DNA from 3 places in the Cytobacillus dafuensis genome. Region 3 is predicted to be linked to each of the others. Evidence: a T-box and tRNA genes for the amino acid it is inferred to sense, from the RefSeq annotation. Region 3 holds a T-box; the other regions hold tRNA genes.

Region 1 (4,256 bases), 1.8 Mb from region 3:
GGCTCGTCCGCTCAGGGTTAGTCGGGACCTAAGCCGAGGCTGAAAAGCGTAGGCGATGGACAACAGGTTGATATTCCTGTACCACCTCTTTACCGTTTGAGCAATGGGGGGACGCAGGAGGATAGGGTAAGCGCGCTGCTGGAATAGCGCGTCCAAGCAGTTAGGCTGCAAGCGAGGCAAATCCCGCTTGCATAAAGGCTGAGCTGTGACGGCGAGGGAAATAAAGTACCGAAGTTCCTGAATCCACACTGCCAAGAAAAGCCTCTAGCGAGGGAAAAGGTGCCCGTACCGCAAACCGACACAGGTAGGCGAGGAGAGAATCCTAAGGTGAGCGAGAGAACTCTCGTTAAGGAACTCGGCAAAATCACCCCGTAACTTCGGGAGAAGGGGTGCTCATTTGGGTGAATAGCCCGGATGAGCCGCAGTGAATAGGCCCAGGCGACTGTTTAGCAAAAACACAGGTCTCTGCGAAGCCGTAAGGCGAAGTATAGGGGCTGACGCCTGCCCGGTGCTGGAAGGTTAAGAGGAGGGGTTAGCGCAAGCGAAGCTCTGAATTGAAGCCCCAGTAAACGGCGGCCGTAACTATAACGGTCCTAAGGTAGCGAAATTCCTTGTCGGGTAAGTTCCGACCCGCACGAAAGGCGTAACGATCTGGGCACTGTCTCAACGAGAGACTCGGTGAAATTATAGTACCTGTGAAGATGCAGGTTACCCGCGACAGGACGGAAAGACCCCGTGGAGCTTTACTGTAGCCTGATATTGAATTTCGGTACAGCTTGTACAGGATAGGTAGGAGCCTTGGAAGCCGGAGCGCTAGCTTCGGTGGAGGCATCGGTGGGATACTACCCTGGCTGTATTGAAATTCTAACCCGCACCCCTGATCGGGGTGGGAGACAGTGTCAGGTGGGCAGTTTGACTGGGGCGGTCGCCTCCTAAAAAGTAACGGAGGCGCCCAAAGGTTCCCTCAGAATGGTTGGAAATCATTCGAAGAGTGTAAAGGCATAAGGGAGCTTGACTGCGAGACCTACAAGTCGAGCAGGGACGAAAGTCGGGCTTAGTGATCCGGTGGTTCCGCATGGAAGGGCCATCGCTCAACGGATAAAAGCTACCCCGGGGATAACAGGCTTATCTCCCCCAAGAGTCCACATCGACGGGGAGGTTTGGCACCTCGATGTCGGCTCATCGCATCCTGGGGCTGTAGTCGGTCCCAAGGGTTGGGCTGTTCGCCCATTAAAGCGGTACGCGAGCTGGGTTCAGAACGTCGTGAGACAGTTCGGTCCCTATCCGTCGTGGGCGCAGGAAATTTGAGAGGAGCTGTCCTTAGTACGAGAGGACCGGGATGGACGCACCGCTGGTGTACCAGTTGTTCTGCCAAGAGCATCGCTGGGTAGCTATGTGCGGAAGGGATAAGTGCTGAAAGCATCTAAGCATGAAGCCCCCCTCGAGATGAGATTTCCCATAGCGTCAAGCTAGTAAGACCCCTGAAAGATGATCAGGTTGATAGGTTTGAGGTGGAAGCGTGGTGACACGTGGAGCTGACAAATACTAATCGGTCGAGGACTTAACCAAATAGAAAAGCGTAGGCGACTGCTTAGCTTCGAGAGGCGTTGGAGAGCCAGCTATGCAAATCCCGGTTTTGGATTTGTAGAGATGGATCGAAACGACCGAGAAGTTAGGAGCCGAAGCTGGACAATAAAATTTTAAATGATGATTGTCAGTTATCTAGTTTTGAAGGAATAATCCTTTTAACTAAAAATGGTCTGGTGGCGATAGCGAAAAGGTCACACCCGTTCCCATCCCGAACACGGAAGTTAAGCTTTTCAGCGCCAATGGTAGTTAGGGGCTGTCCCCTTGTGAGAGTAGGACGTCGCCAGGCCAAACCCTAATAAGGGTTATTTTTTTGCCAAAATTAGTTGGCCCGTTGGTCAAGCGGTTAAGACACCGCCCTTTCACGGCGGTAACACGGGTTCGAATCCCGTACGGGTCACCAATATGGAGGATTAGCTCAGCTGGGAGAGCACCTGCCTTACAAGCAGGGGGTCGGCGGTTCGATCCCGTCATCCTCCACCATAATTTATATGCCGGCCTAGCTCAATTGGTAGAGCAACTGACTTGTAATCAGTAGGTTGGGGGTTCAAGTCCTCTGGCCGGCACTCTAGAACGAGCCATTAGCTCAGTCGGTAGAGGATTACGGAAGCTTGCAGTACAGAGCGATACATCCTTGAATAGTAAGCTGTAGTAATCTGCGACAAATCACAAAGAGATTTGAAGCACAATTACGACTTAAAACGAAATTTAGGAAAATTCATTTTTTTTCGAGCCATTAGCTCAGTCGGTAGAGCATCTGACTTTTAATCAGAGGGTCGAAGGTTCGAGTCCTTCATGGCTCACCAGATAATTTGCGGAAGTAGTTCAGTGGTAGAACACCACCTTGCCAAGGTGGGGGTCGCGGGTTCGAATCCCGTCTTCCGCTCCAATTATTGCTGGTGTGCGGAACTAACAGACACAGGTCTTAAGATCATCGACACCACATATACAAGCGTGCGCCCGTAGCTCAATTGGATAGAGCGTCTGACTACGGATCAGAAGGTTATGGGTTCGACTCCTTTCGGGCGCGCCATTTACAAACGGGAAGTAGCTCAGCTTGGTAGAGCACTTGGTTTGGGACCAAGGGGTCGCAGGTTCGAATCCTGTCTTCCCGACCATGCTATCTACTTAATAATGGGGCCTTAGCTCAGCTGGGAGAGCGCCTGCCTTGCACGCAGGAGGTCAGCGGTTCGATCCCGCTAGGCTCCACCATATAACATAATTCTTTTTAGTTTGATTAGGCGGCGTAGCTCAGCTGGCTAGAGCGTACGGTTCATACCCGTAAGGTCGGGGGTTCGATCCCCTCTGCCGCTACCATGCTTTAATAGAATCTTATTATTCGGAGGAATACCCAAGTCCGGCTGAAGGGATCGGTCTTGAAAACCGACAGGCGGGTCAAACCGCGCAGGGGTTCGAATCCCCTTTCCTCCTCCATTTATTAAATATTATTGTCGCGGGGTGGAGCAACGAGCGTTACTTCACTGAATAAACTGCGAGTTGTACCGATCGAGTAGCTGCTTGAATCAGCTTTCTGAGATCGGGACAGTCCTAATACTCTCTAGGAGCATAGGAAAAATCTTATAAATATTATTGTCGCGGGGTGGAGCAGTCCGGTAGCTCGTCGGGCTCATAACCCGAAGGTCGCAGGTTCAAATCCTGTCCCCGCAATATGGTCCGGTAGTTCAGTTGGTTAGAATGCCTGCCTGTCACGCAGGAGGTCGCGGGTTCGAGTCCCGTCCGGACCGCCATTTTTTTCAGTAGTTAAAAACTACTGTTGATATATAGTTTATTTGTGGCTCAGTAGCTCAGTCGGTAGAGCAAAGGACTGAAAATCCTTGTGTCGGCGGTTCGATTCCGTCCTGAGCCACCATTTTTATACCTTTTTACTGAATATGGTGGGGTAGCGAAGTGGCTAAACGCGGCGGACTGTAAATCCGCTCCCTGTGGGTTCGGCGGTTCGAATCCGTCCCCCACCACCATTATAGGGGTATAGTTTAAAGGTAGAACAGAGGTCTCCAAAACCTCCAGTGTGGGTTCGATTCCTACTACCCCTGCCAATAATTATGGCGGTTGTGGCGAAGTGGTTAACGCATCGGATTGTGGTTCCGACATTCGTGGGTTCGATTCCCATCAGCCGCCCCATAATACTTTTTATTGACATAAGTACAAGTATTTAGATGATGTCGGAATATTTAACTACAGAAGTAGTTACACGGTAGCGCATTCATTTGCAATTAAATGTTCCTGCGGTGATTATTCATGAAGCAAACTCAAAGAGGATATTCATGATGAACCTTCAATGGGCTATAGCCAAGCGGTAAGGCAACGGACTTTGACTCCGTCATGCGTTGGTTCGAATCCAGCTAGCCCAGCCATTTTTTGTTGGCGGCATAGCCAAGTGGTAAGGCAGAGGTCTGCAAAACCTTTATCACCGGTTCAAATCCGGTTGCCGCCTCCATACAGATGAATATTATTTATTTGCGGGTGTAGTTTAGTGGTAAAACCTCAGCCTTCCAAGCTGATGATGAGGGTTCGATTCCCTTCACCCGCTCCATAATGTGGGCCTATAGCTCAGCTGGTTAGAGCGCACGCCTGATAAGCGTGAGGTCGATGGTTCGAGTCCATTTAGGCCCACCATTTCTATATAATTATTCCGCAGTAGCTCAGTG
Region 2 (4,256 bases), 310 kb from region 3:
AGTAGCGAAAGATGGGTGAGAATCCCATCCACCGAATGCCTAAGGTTTCCTGAGGAAGGCTCGTCCGCTCAGGGTTAGTCGGGACCTAAGCCGAGGCTGAAAAGCGTAGGCGATGGACAACAGGTTGATATTCCTGTACCACCTCTTTACCGTTTGAGCAATGGGGGGACGCAGGAGGATAGGGTAAGCGCGCTGCTGGAATAGCGCGTCCAAGCAGTTAGGCTGCAAGCGAGGCAAATCCCGCTTGCATAAAGGCTGAGCTGTGACGGCGAGGGAAATAAAGTACCGAAGTTCCTGAATCCACACTGCCAAGAAAAGCCTCTAGCGAGGGAAAAGGTGCCCGTACCGCAAACCGACACAGGTAGGCGAGGAGAGAATCCTAAGGTGAGCGAGAGAACTCTCGTTAAGGAACTCGGCAAAATCACCCCGTAACTTCGGGAGAAGGGGTGCTCATTTGGGTGAATAGCCCGGATGAGCCGCAGTGAATAGGCCCAGGCGACTGTTTAGCAAAAACACAGGTCTCTGCGAAGCCGTAAGGCGAAGTATAGGGGCTGACGCCTGCCCGGTGCTGGAAGGTTAAGAGGAGGGGTTAGCGCAAGCGAAGCTCTGAATTGAAGCCCCAGTAAACGGCGGCCGTAACTATAACGGTCCTAAGGTAGCGAAATTCCTTGTCGGGTAAGTTCCGACCCGCACGAAAGGCGTAACGATCTGGGCACTGTCTCAACGAGAGACTCGGTGAAATTATAGTACCTGTGAAGATGCAGGTTACCCGCGACAGGACGGAAAGACCCCGTGGAGCTTTACTGTAGCCTGATATTGAATTTCGGTACAGCTTGTACAGGATAGGTAGGAGCCTTGGAAGCCGGAGCGCTAGCTTCGGTGGAGGCATCGGTGGGATACTACCCTGGCTGTATTGAAATTCTAACCCGCACCCCTGATCGGGGTGGGAGACAGTGTCAGGTGGGCAGTTTGACTGGGGCGGTCGCCTCCTAAAAAGTAACGGAGGCGCCCAAAGGTTCCCTCAGAATGGTTGGAAATCATTCGAAGAGTGTAAAGGCATAAGGGAGCTTGACTGCGAGACCTACAAGTCGAGCAGGGACGAAAGTCGGGCTTAGTGATCCGGTGGTTCCGCATGGAAGGGCCATCGCTCAACGGATAAAAGCTACCCCGGGGATAACAGGCTTATCTCCCCCAAGAGTCCACATCGACGGGGAGGTTTGGCACCTCGATGTCGGCTCATCGCATCCTGGGGCTGTAGTCGGTCCCAAGGGTTGGGCTGTTCGCCCATTAAAGCGGTACGCGAGCTGGGTTCAGAACGTCGTGAGACAGTTCGGTCCCTATCCGTCGTGGGCGCAGGAAATTTGAGAGGAGCTGTCCTTAGTACGAGAGGACCGGGATGGACGCACCGCTGGTGTACCAGTTGTTCTGCCAAGAGCATCGCTGGGTAGCTATGTGCGGAAGGGATAAGTGCTGAAAGCATCTAAGCATGAAGCCCCCCTCGAGATGAGATTTCCCATAGCGTCAAGCTAGTAAGACCCCTGAAAGATGATCAGGTTGATAGGTTTGAGGTGGAAGCGTGGTGACACGTGGAGCTGACAAATACTAATCGGTCGAGGACTTAACCAAATTGATTACTCGAATTCTTCTTCTACATTATCTAGTTTTGAGAGAATAAAAAATTTCTCTTGAAAAAATTTAAAAAGACGATATAATAAATATTGTCTTTAAAAAATAGTCTGGTGGCGATAGCGAGAAGGTCACACCCGTTCCCATCCCGAACACGGAAGTTAAGCTTCTCAGCGCCGATGGTAGTTTGGGGCTGTCCCCATGTGAGAGTAGGACGTCGCCAGGCGTAAACGGAGGATTAGCTCAGCTGGGAGAGCACCTGCCTTACAAGCAGGGGGTCGGCGGTTCGATCCCGTCATCCTCCACCATATTTGTAATGCCGGCCTAGCTCAATTGGTAGAGCAACTGACTTGTAATCAGTAGGTTGGGGGTTCAAGTCCTCTGGCCGGCACTCTTGAGCAATCATTTTATTATGAGCCATTAGCTCAGTCGGTAGAGCATCTGACTTTTAATCAGAGGGTCGAAGGTTCGAGTCCTTCATGGCTCACCATTTAAATAATGCGGGTGTGGCGGAATTGGCAGACGCACCAGACTTAGGATCTGGCGCCGCAAGGCGTGGGGGTTCGACTCCCTTCACCCGCACCATTTAAATAATGCGGAAGTAGTTCAGTGGTAGAACACCACCTTGCCAAGGTGGGGGTCGCGGGTTCGAATCCCGTCTTCCGCTCCAAAAGTGCCGGGGTGGCGGAACTGGCAGACGCACAGGACTTAAAATCCTGCGGTAGGTGACTACCGTACCGGTTCGATTCCGGTCCTCGGCACCATTTATATTAATAATGCGCCCGTAGCTCAATTGGATAGAGCGTCTGACTACGGATCAGAAGGTTATGGGTTCGACTCCTTTCGGGCGCGCCATAATATCATAAAAAACGGGAAGTAGCTCAGCTTGGTAGAGCACTTGGTTTGGGACCAAGGGGTCGCAGGTTCGAATCCTGTCTTCCCGACCATCTAAAACAATGGGGCCTTAGCTCAGCTGGGAGAGCGCCTGCCTTGCACGCAGGAGGTCAGCGGTTCGATCCCGCTAGGCTCCACCATTAAATAAATATATACAATCATTTGGCGGTGTAGCTCAGCTGGCTAGAGCGTACGGTTCATACCCGTAAGGTCGGGGGTTCGATCCCCTCCGCCGCTACCAAATGTAATATCTATTGCTTAAATATGATGCAATTATGGACCTTTAGCTCAGCTGGTTAGAGCAGACGGCTCATAACCGTCCGGTCGTAGGTTCGAGTCCTACAAGGTCCACCATATTGTTTTTATTCGGAGGAATACCCAAGTCCGGCTGAAGGGATCGGTCTTGAAAACCGACAGGCGGGTCAAACCGCGCAGGGGTTCGAATCCCCTTTCCTCCTCCATTGTTAAATATTTTATTGTCGCGGGGTGGAGCAACGAAGCGTTACTTCACTGAATAAACTGCGAGTTGTACCGATCGAATTGCTGCTTGAATCAGCTTTCTGAGATCGGGACAGTCCTACTACTATTTAGTAGCATAGGATAAATCTTATAAATATTATTGTCGCGGGGTGGAGCAGTCCGGTAGCTCGTCGGGCTCATAACCCGAAGGTCGCAGGTTCAAATCCTGTCCCCGCAATATGGTCCGGTAGTTCAGTTGGTTAGAATGCCTGCCTGTCACGCAGGAGGTCGCGGGTTCGAGTCCCGTCCGGACCGCCATTATTATATTATTTGGCTCAGTAGCTCAGTCGGTAGAGCAAAGGACTGAAAATCCTTGTGTCGGCGGTTCGATTCCGTCCTGAGCCACCATTTATTTTGCCGTTAATTCATACAGCTAATGATGGCGATTGTGGCGAAGTGGTTAACGCATCGGATTGTGGTTCCGACATTCGTGGGTTCGATTCCCATCAGTCGCCCCATATAGATTTGCGGGTGTAGTTTAGTGGTAAAACCTCAGCCTTCCAAGCTGATGATGAGGGTTCGATTCCCTTCACCCGCTCCATAATGTGGGCCTATAGCTCAGCTGGTTAGAGCGCACGCCTGATAAGCGTGAGGTCGATGGTTCGAGTCCATTTAGGCCCACCATTTTTATATATAATTATTCCGCAGTAGCTCAGTGGTAGAGCTATCGGCTGTTAACCGATCGGTCGTAGGTTCGAGTCCTACCTGCGGAGCCATTATGGGGAAGTACTCAAGAGGCTGAAGAGGCGCCCCTGCTAAGGGTGTAGGTCGCGTAAGCGGCGCGAGGGTTCAAATCCCTCCTTCTCCGCCATATTATTGGCCCGTTGGTCAAGCGGTTAAGACACCGCCCTTTCACGGCGGTAACACGGGTTCGAATCCCGTACGGGTCATATAAAAGAGCTGTCAACAATATTGTTGGCAGCTCTTTTATTATAGATTTTTAATATTTCACGATTGTAGCTGATCTAAATGAGCAATTATAATAATTTTGTGGTCCTCAATCAAACTTCTGATCTTTTTCAAGCAGCTTCCTGCCTGGATTTTCTAAATCAAATTCAGATGTAATTCCCGTAGAAGGTCCTCGGAATATTTCACCAGTGGCCATTATTTTTCCATCTGGAGGTCCAAATACAGGAATTTTTATTTCGTTTTTCGTTGCCTCTTTAATTAAAAAATCTTCTTCCCTATTACTCAAATTACTATTCCTCCTTTATATA
Region 3 (4,256 bases):
GAAATTTATAAAATGCCAGAAACTGAGGACATTCCTGAACAGGAAGTAGAGGCATTAGAGGATGCAGCTGAACAAGATGAAGAATGGGTAGAAGAAGAATTTTTTGAGCAAGAGGAACAAATGGCAGCAGCAGAAAAAGAAGAGGCAGCCCCGAAAAAAAAGAAAATGTTCTCCAAAAAGAAAAGCATGACATTAACGGAGTTTTTTGCGCGGAAGACGGAAGATAATATCGCAAAGTTAAAAGTATGTATCGTTCAGAATGGAGATACAGTCGATACGATTGCCGAAAGATACGATATTACTGTTCAAAGACTACTTAGTGTGAATCATATAGAAATAAATCAAGATATATATGAAGGGCAAGTTCTCTATATTCCAGTTACCGTAGCCCATCAAAAATGATAAAGTGAAACTTCCATCAGTGGGGGTTTTTTCATCCCCCACTGATGGTTAGTTGCGGCCCACAGGAAGTGGGTCACGCAGACGTTGCCACACGATGTGGCGCTTTTAGTCTGTGTTCATTTTATCGGCCTTTACGGGCAGTTGATCCCCCACTTAGGTTTCTTTGATTCTCTCGCAACCTTGTGGGGGTCTTACTGCTCGTTAATCTGCGATAAAAACAGGCTGGGCAGGGAAACATTAACCTGTCCGGCCATTTTGTTTCTACTTTTTGAAATGTCTAGCCTGACCAAGGTGCTTCCGCTTTTCTATGAAAGTGAGTGATTCTTATGTATGAAAAGAATCGATTAAATAGGGTATATCCGATTTTAAAACAATATGCCCTTGAACCACATTTTGTTGAAGAATATGGCTTAGTTCAAAAAATCTATACAAATAAAGGTATATTTGCCATGAAAAAAATCAACCCCAAGCATGGCGGTGATTTTATTCGGCATGTTCAAGATTTATATCAAAAAGGCTATAACCGTATCGTGCCGATTTTCCCAACTGTTGATGGTCGATATGCTGTTTTGCATGAAAATGAAATGTATTACCTCATGCCATGGCTAGCAAATGAAGAAAAAGAAAACCGATATGAGCGCCACCATCAGCTCTTTCGTGAGTTAGCCAGACTTCATTCCTTATCTTCAAAGGAAATAACAATCAAAAAAGAAGAGAGAACGGAGCATTATGAAAAAACATTGCAGGAATGGGAAAAGGAACTGGAATTTTTAGAAGGATTTTTGGAGACCTGTGAGCAAAGGGAATATATGTCTCCCTTTGAATTATCGTATATACTTTCTTATCATGATATCTATCAGGCTTTAAATTTCTCGATAAAAAAATTAAAAGATTGGTATGAGAAGACGAAGGACAGTGAAAAGGCGCGTATTGTAACGGTTCACGGAAAAATCTCAACTGAACATTTTTTATATAATGAAAAGGGTTATGGTTATTTCTCAAATTTTGAACGAGCCAAACAAGGCTCGCCGATTCATGATATATTACCATTCCTTTCACGAACATTGAAATCCTATCCAAAAAGATCAGAAGAATGTATTGAATGGATTTATACGTATCTGAAATTTTCCCCATTTAAAGAGGATGAATTCCTCCTATTTCAAAGCTATTTTGCCCATCCAGGAGCTGTTATGCGTTCTGCAGAAAGGTATTTTAAAAACCGTTATGGGAATGGAGAAAGGAAATCGACGTTACATTTTCAGAAGCAATATTGGCTCCTTAAAAATACTGAATACGTTTTGATGCGAATGGAAGAAATAGAGCGGCAAAAAGCAGAAGCAAAGGCAGCTGCCCAACCAAAAGAAGAAGTCCAACCAAAAGAAGAAGCCCAAAATTAAATAGAATTTTGGGCTTTTATAGCCATTCAAAACGAAAGGCTACCGCAATTAATATCAGAATAGCAAGAAACAAAACATCAAATGTTGTTGGAAAAATAATCACTCTTATTCCTTGAAAACAGCAAAATGGAATAATAAATTGCGAGCATCCCCCCCTAATTGTTCTTAGCCACGGTGGCAAACCATAAGGATTATACTTTCTTCTCATTGGAACATGCCCTCTTTCGAAATTTTTCTCAAATTATTCTATGTAGGACAACCTTTATTAGTGCCTACCATACAATATATAATCCAAATTACATTGTAAATTTACTGATAGCTCTTTGAATAAAATTAAATAAAATATGGAACACTGCTAATTATCGTTGTATAAAATGAAAATAAAAAAGGAATAATGATTGACGACAGTCCTAATTTATAGGTAATATATTGATAATAAAAATAATCAGCGAGGATAGGGAATAGTACAATGGCTATTTGCTTTTAGAGAGGAAAACCATTAGCTGAAAGGTTTTCTAAGTAGAACCGTTGGAAGGTCGCCCTTGAGCTTCTTTCGCGAAAGATTGCAAAATCGTGTAGTGAAAGACGGGAAATCCGTTATCTATTTAAGAGTCAAACAGGAATGACGTTTTTTAGAGCTAGACAACTGTCTAGATTCTGCTCTTCTTTCTGTTTGAAAAAAAGGTGGTACCGCGAAGCATACTCCATTCGTCCTTTTATGGCGAATGGAGTTTTTTATTTGTAAAGGGGATGAAATGTGATGGAAACGAAGGAAATAACAATGCCTACAAAGTATGATCCACAATCAATTGAACAAGGACGTTATGAATGGTGGCTAAAGGGTAAGTTTTTTGAGGCGAAGGATGATCAGAATAAACAGCCTTATACAATCGTTATCCCACCGCCGAATGTTACGGGAAGGCTTCATCTTGGTCATGCATGGGATACAACCCTACAGGATATTTTAACGCGTATGAAGCGTATGCAAGGCTATGATGTACTATGGCTGCCAGGAATGGACCATGCTGGAATTGCTACCCAAGCAAAGGTAGAGGAAAAGCTCCGCAGTGAAGGAAAATCGCGCTATGATTTAGGCCGTGAGAAATTTGTTGAGGAAACTTGGAAATGGAAAGAGGAATATGCAAGTCATATTCGTGAGCAATGGTCTAAGATTGGACTTGGTCTTGATTATAGCCGTGAGCGCTTTACGCTAGATGAAGGATTATCAAAAGCTGTTCGCGAAGTATTTGTTTCTCTTTACAAGAAGGGTCTAATTTACCGAGGCGAATATATTATTAACTGGGATCCGTCTACGAAGACAGCTCTTTCTGATATTGAGGTTATTCATAAAGATGTACAGGGTGCATTTTATCATATGAAATATCCTCTTACAGATGGCTCCGGACATATTGAAATTGCAACAACTCGCCCAGAAACAATGCTTGGAGATACTGCTGTAGCTGTTCATCCGGAAGATGACCGCTATAAGCACTTAATTGGAAAAACAGTTACTCTTCCAATTGTGGGCCGCGAGATTCCAATTGTCGGCGATGATTATGTTGATATGGAATTCGGTTCAGGTGCGGTAAAAATTACGCCAGCACATGACCCAAATGACTTTGAAATTGGTAATCGTCATAATCTTGAACGTGTTCTTGTCATGAACGAAGACGGTACCATGAATAATAAAGCTGATAAATACACTGGATTAGATCGCTTCGAATGCCGTAAGCAAATCGTTAAGGATTTACAAGATCAAGGTATTTTATTCAAAATTGAAGAGCATATGCATTCAGTTGGACATTCTGAGAGAAGCGGAGCAGTGGTAGAGCCGTATCTTTCAACACAATGGTTCGTTAAAATGCAGCCGCTTGCTGATAAAGCGATTGAGCTCCAATCAAAAGAAGAAAAAGTAAACTTTGTTCCAGAACGATTTGAAAATACTTACATGCGTTGGATGGAAAATATTCGTGATTGGTGTATTTCACGCCAGCTTTGGTGGGGACATCGTATTCCAGCTTGGTATCATAAAGAGACTGGAGAGGTATATGTAGCTCATGAAGCACCAGAAGATATCGAGAACTGGGAACAGGACAAAGACGTTTTAGATACATGGTTTAGTTCTGCGTTATGGCCGTTCTCAACAATGGGCTGGCCAGATACTGAATCTGCGGACTTTAAACGATATTACCCAACAGATTGCCTCGTAACAGGCTATGATATCATTTTCTTCTGGGTATCTCGTATGATTTTCCAAGGTTTAGAATTTACGGATCAAAGACCATTTAAAGATGTTTTAATTCACGGTCTTGTTCGTGATGCTGAGGGCAGAAAGATGAGTAAATCCCTTGGCAACGGTGTTGATCCAATGGATGTAGTAGATAAGTACGGTGCAGACTCACTGCGCTACTTCCTATCAACAGGAAGCTCACCAGGGCATGACTTGCGTTTTAGCAT

The links. A T-box is a leader RNA that pairs with one kind of tRNA and senses whether it is charged. The one in region 3 lies ahead of FSZ17_RS16975 (valine--tRNA ligase), so its partner is inferred to be a tRNA-Val.
Region 1: it encodes a tRNA-Val, which carries the amino acid that the T-box ahead of FSZ17_RS16975 (valine--tRNA ligase) is inferred to sense. The anticodon was not compared.
Region 2: it encodes a tRNA-Val, which carries the amino acid that the T-box ahead of FSZ17_RS16975 (valine--tRNA ligase) is inferred to sense. The anticodon was not compared.

The regions. Positions count from the first base shown of each region.
Region 1 is NZ_CP042593.1:418,324-422,579, forward strand. It holds rRNA gene FSZ17_RS02110 (23S ribosomal RNA) at 1-1,569, shown strand, start outside; rRNA gene rrf (5S ribosomal RNA) at 1,760-1,876, shown strand; tRNA gene FSZ17_RS02120 (tRNA-Glu) at 1,916-1,990, shown strand; tRNA gene FSZ17_RS02125 (tRNA-Val) at 1,995-2,070, shown strand; tRNA gene FSZ17_RS02130 (tRNA-Thr) at 2,081-2,153, shown strand; tRNA gene FSZ17_RS02135 (tRNA-Lys) at 2,318-2,393, shown strand; tRNA gene FSZ17_RS02140 (tRNA-Gly) at 2,402-2,476, shown strand; tRNA gene FSZ17_RS02145 (tRNA-Arg) at 2,544-2,620, shown strand; tRNA gene FSZ17_RS02150 (tRNA-Pro) at 2,629-2,705, shown strand; tRNA gene FSZ17_RS02155 (tRNA-Ala) at 2,724-2,799, shown strand; tRNA gene FSZ17_RS02160 (tRNA-Met) at 2,828-2,904, shown strand; tRNA gene FSZ17_RS02165 (tRNA-Ser) at 2,929-3,021, shown strand; tRNA gene FSZ17_RS02170 (tRNA-Met) at 3,182-3,255, shown strand; tRNA gene FSZ17_RS02175 (tRNA-Asp) at 3,259-3,335, shown strand; tRNA gene FSZ17_RS02180 (tRNA-Phe) at 3,382-3,457, shown strand; tRNA gene FSZ17_RS02185 (tRNA-Tyr) at 3,482-3,566, shown strand; tRNA gene FSZ17_RS02190 (tRNA-Trp) at 3,571-3,644, shown strand; tRNA gene FSZ17_RS02195 (tRNA-His) at 3,654-3,729, shown strand; tRNA gene FSZ17_RS02200 (tRNA-Gln) at 3,888-3,962, shown strand; tRNA gene FSZ17_RS02205 (tRNA-Cys) at 3,972-4,045, shown strand; tRNA gene FSZ17_RS02210 (tRNA-Gly) at 4,068-4,141, shown strand; tRNA gene FSZ17_RS02215 (tRNA-Ile) at 4,148-4,224, shown strand; tRNA gene FSZ17_RS02220 (tRNA-Asn) at 4,240-4,256, shown strand, end outside.
Region 2 is NZ_CP042593.1:3,850,723-3,854,978, reverse strand. It holds rRNA gene FSZ17_RS18470 (23S ribosomal RNA) at 1-1,626, shown strand, start outside; rRNA gene rrf (5S ribosomal RNA) at 1,736-1,852, shown strand; tRNA gene FSZ17_RS18460 (tRNA-Val) at 1,859-1,934, shown strand; tRNA gene FSZ17_RS18455 (tRNA-Thr) at 1,945-2,017, shown strand; tRNA gene FSZ17_RS18450 (tRNA-Lys) at 2,041-2,116, shown strand; tRNA gene FSZ17_RS18445 (tRNA-Leu) at 2,127-2,211, shown strand; tRNA gene FSZ17_RS18440 (tRNA-Gly) at 2,222-2,296, shown strand; tRNA gene FSZ17_RS18435 (tRNA-Leu) at 2,302-2,390, shown strand; tRNA gene FSZ17_RS18430 (tRNA-Arg) at 2,405-2,481, shown strand; tRNA gene FSZ17_RS18425 (tRNA-Pro) at 2,497-2,573, shown strand; tRNA gene FSZ17_RS18420 (tRNA-Ala) at 2,585-2,660, shown strand; tRNA gene FSZ17_RS18415 (tRNA-Met) at 2,685-2,761, shown strand; tRNA gene FSZ17_RS18410 (tRNA-Ile) at 2,798-2,874, shown strand; tRNA gene FSZ17_RS18405 (tRNA-Ser) at 2,889-2,981, shown strand; tRNA gene FSZ17_RS18400 (tRNA-Met) at 3,144-3,217, shown strand; tRNA gene FSZ17_RS18395 (tRNA-Asp) at 3,221-3,297, shown strand; tRNA gene FSZ17_RS18390 (tRNA-Phe) at 3,312-3,387, shown strand; tRNA gene FSZ17_RS18385 (tRNA-His) at 3,422-3,497, shown strand; tRNA gene FSZ17_RS18380 (tRNA-Gly) at 3,507-3,580, shown strand; tRNA gene FSZ17_RS18375 (tRNA-Ile) at 3,587-3,663, shown strand; tRNA gene FSZ17_RS18370 (tRNA-Asn) at 3,681-3,755, shown strand; tRNA gene FSZ17_RS18365 (tRNA-Ser) at 3,760-3,850, shown strand; tRNA gene FSZ17_RS18360 (tRNA-Glu) at 3,858-3,929, shown strand; gene FSZ17_RS18355 (hypothetical protein) at 4,037-4,234, opposite strand.
Region 3 is NZ_CP042593.1:3,544,813-3,549,068, reverse strand. It holds gene spoVID (stage VI sporulation protein D) at 1-402, shown strand, start outside; gene ysxE (spore coat protein YsxE) at 729-1,799, shown strand; gene FSZ17_RS16980 (hypothetical protein) at 1,816-2,007, opposite strand; T-box leader at 2,242-2,518, shown strand; gene FSZ17_RS16975 (valine--tRNA ligase) at 2,560-4,256, shown strand, end outside.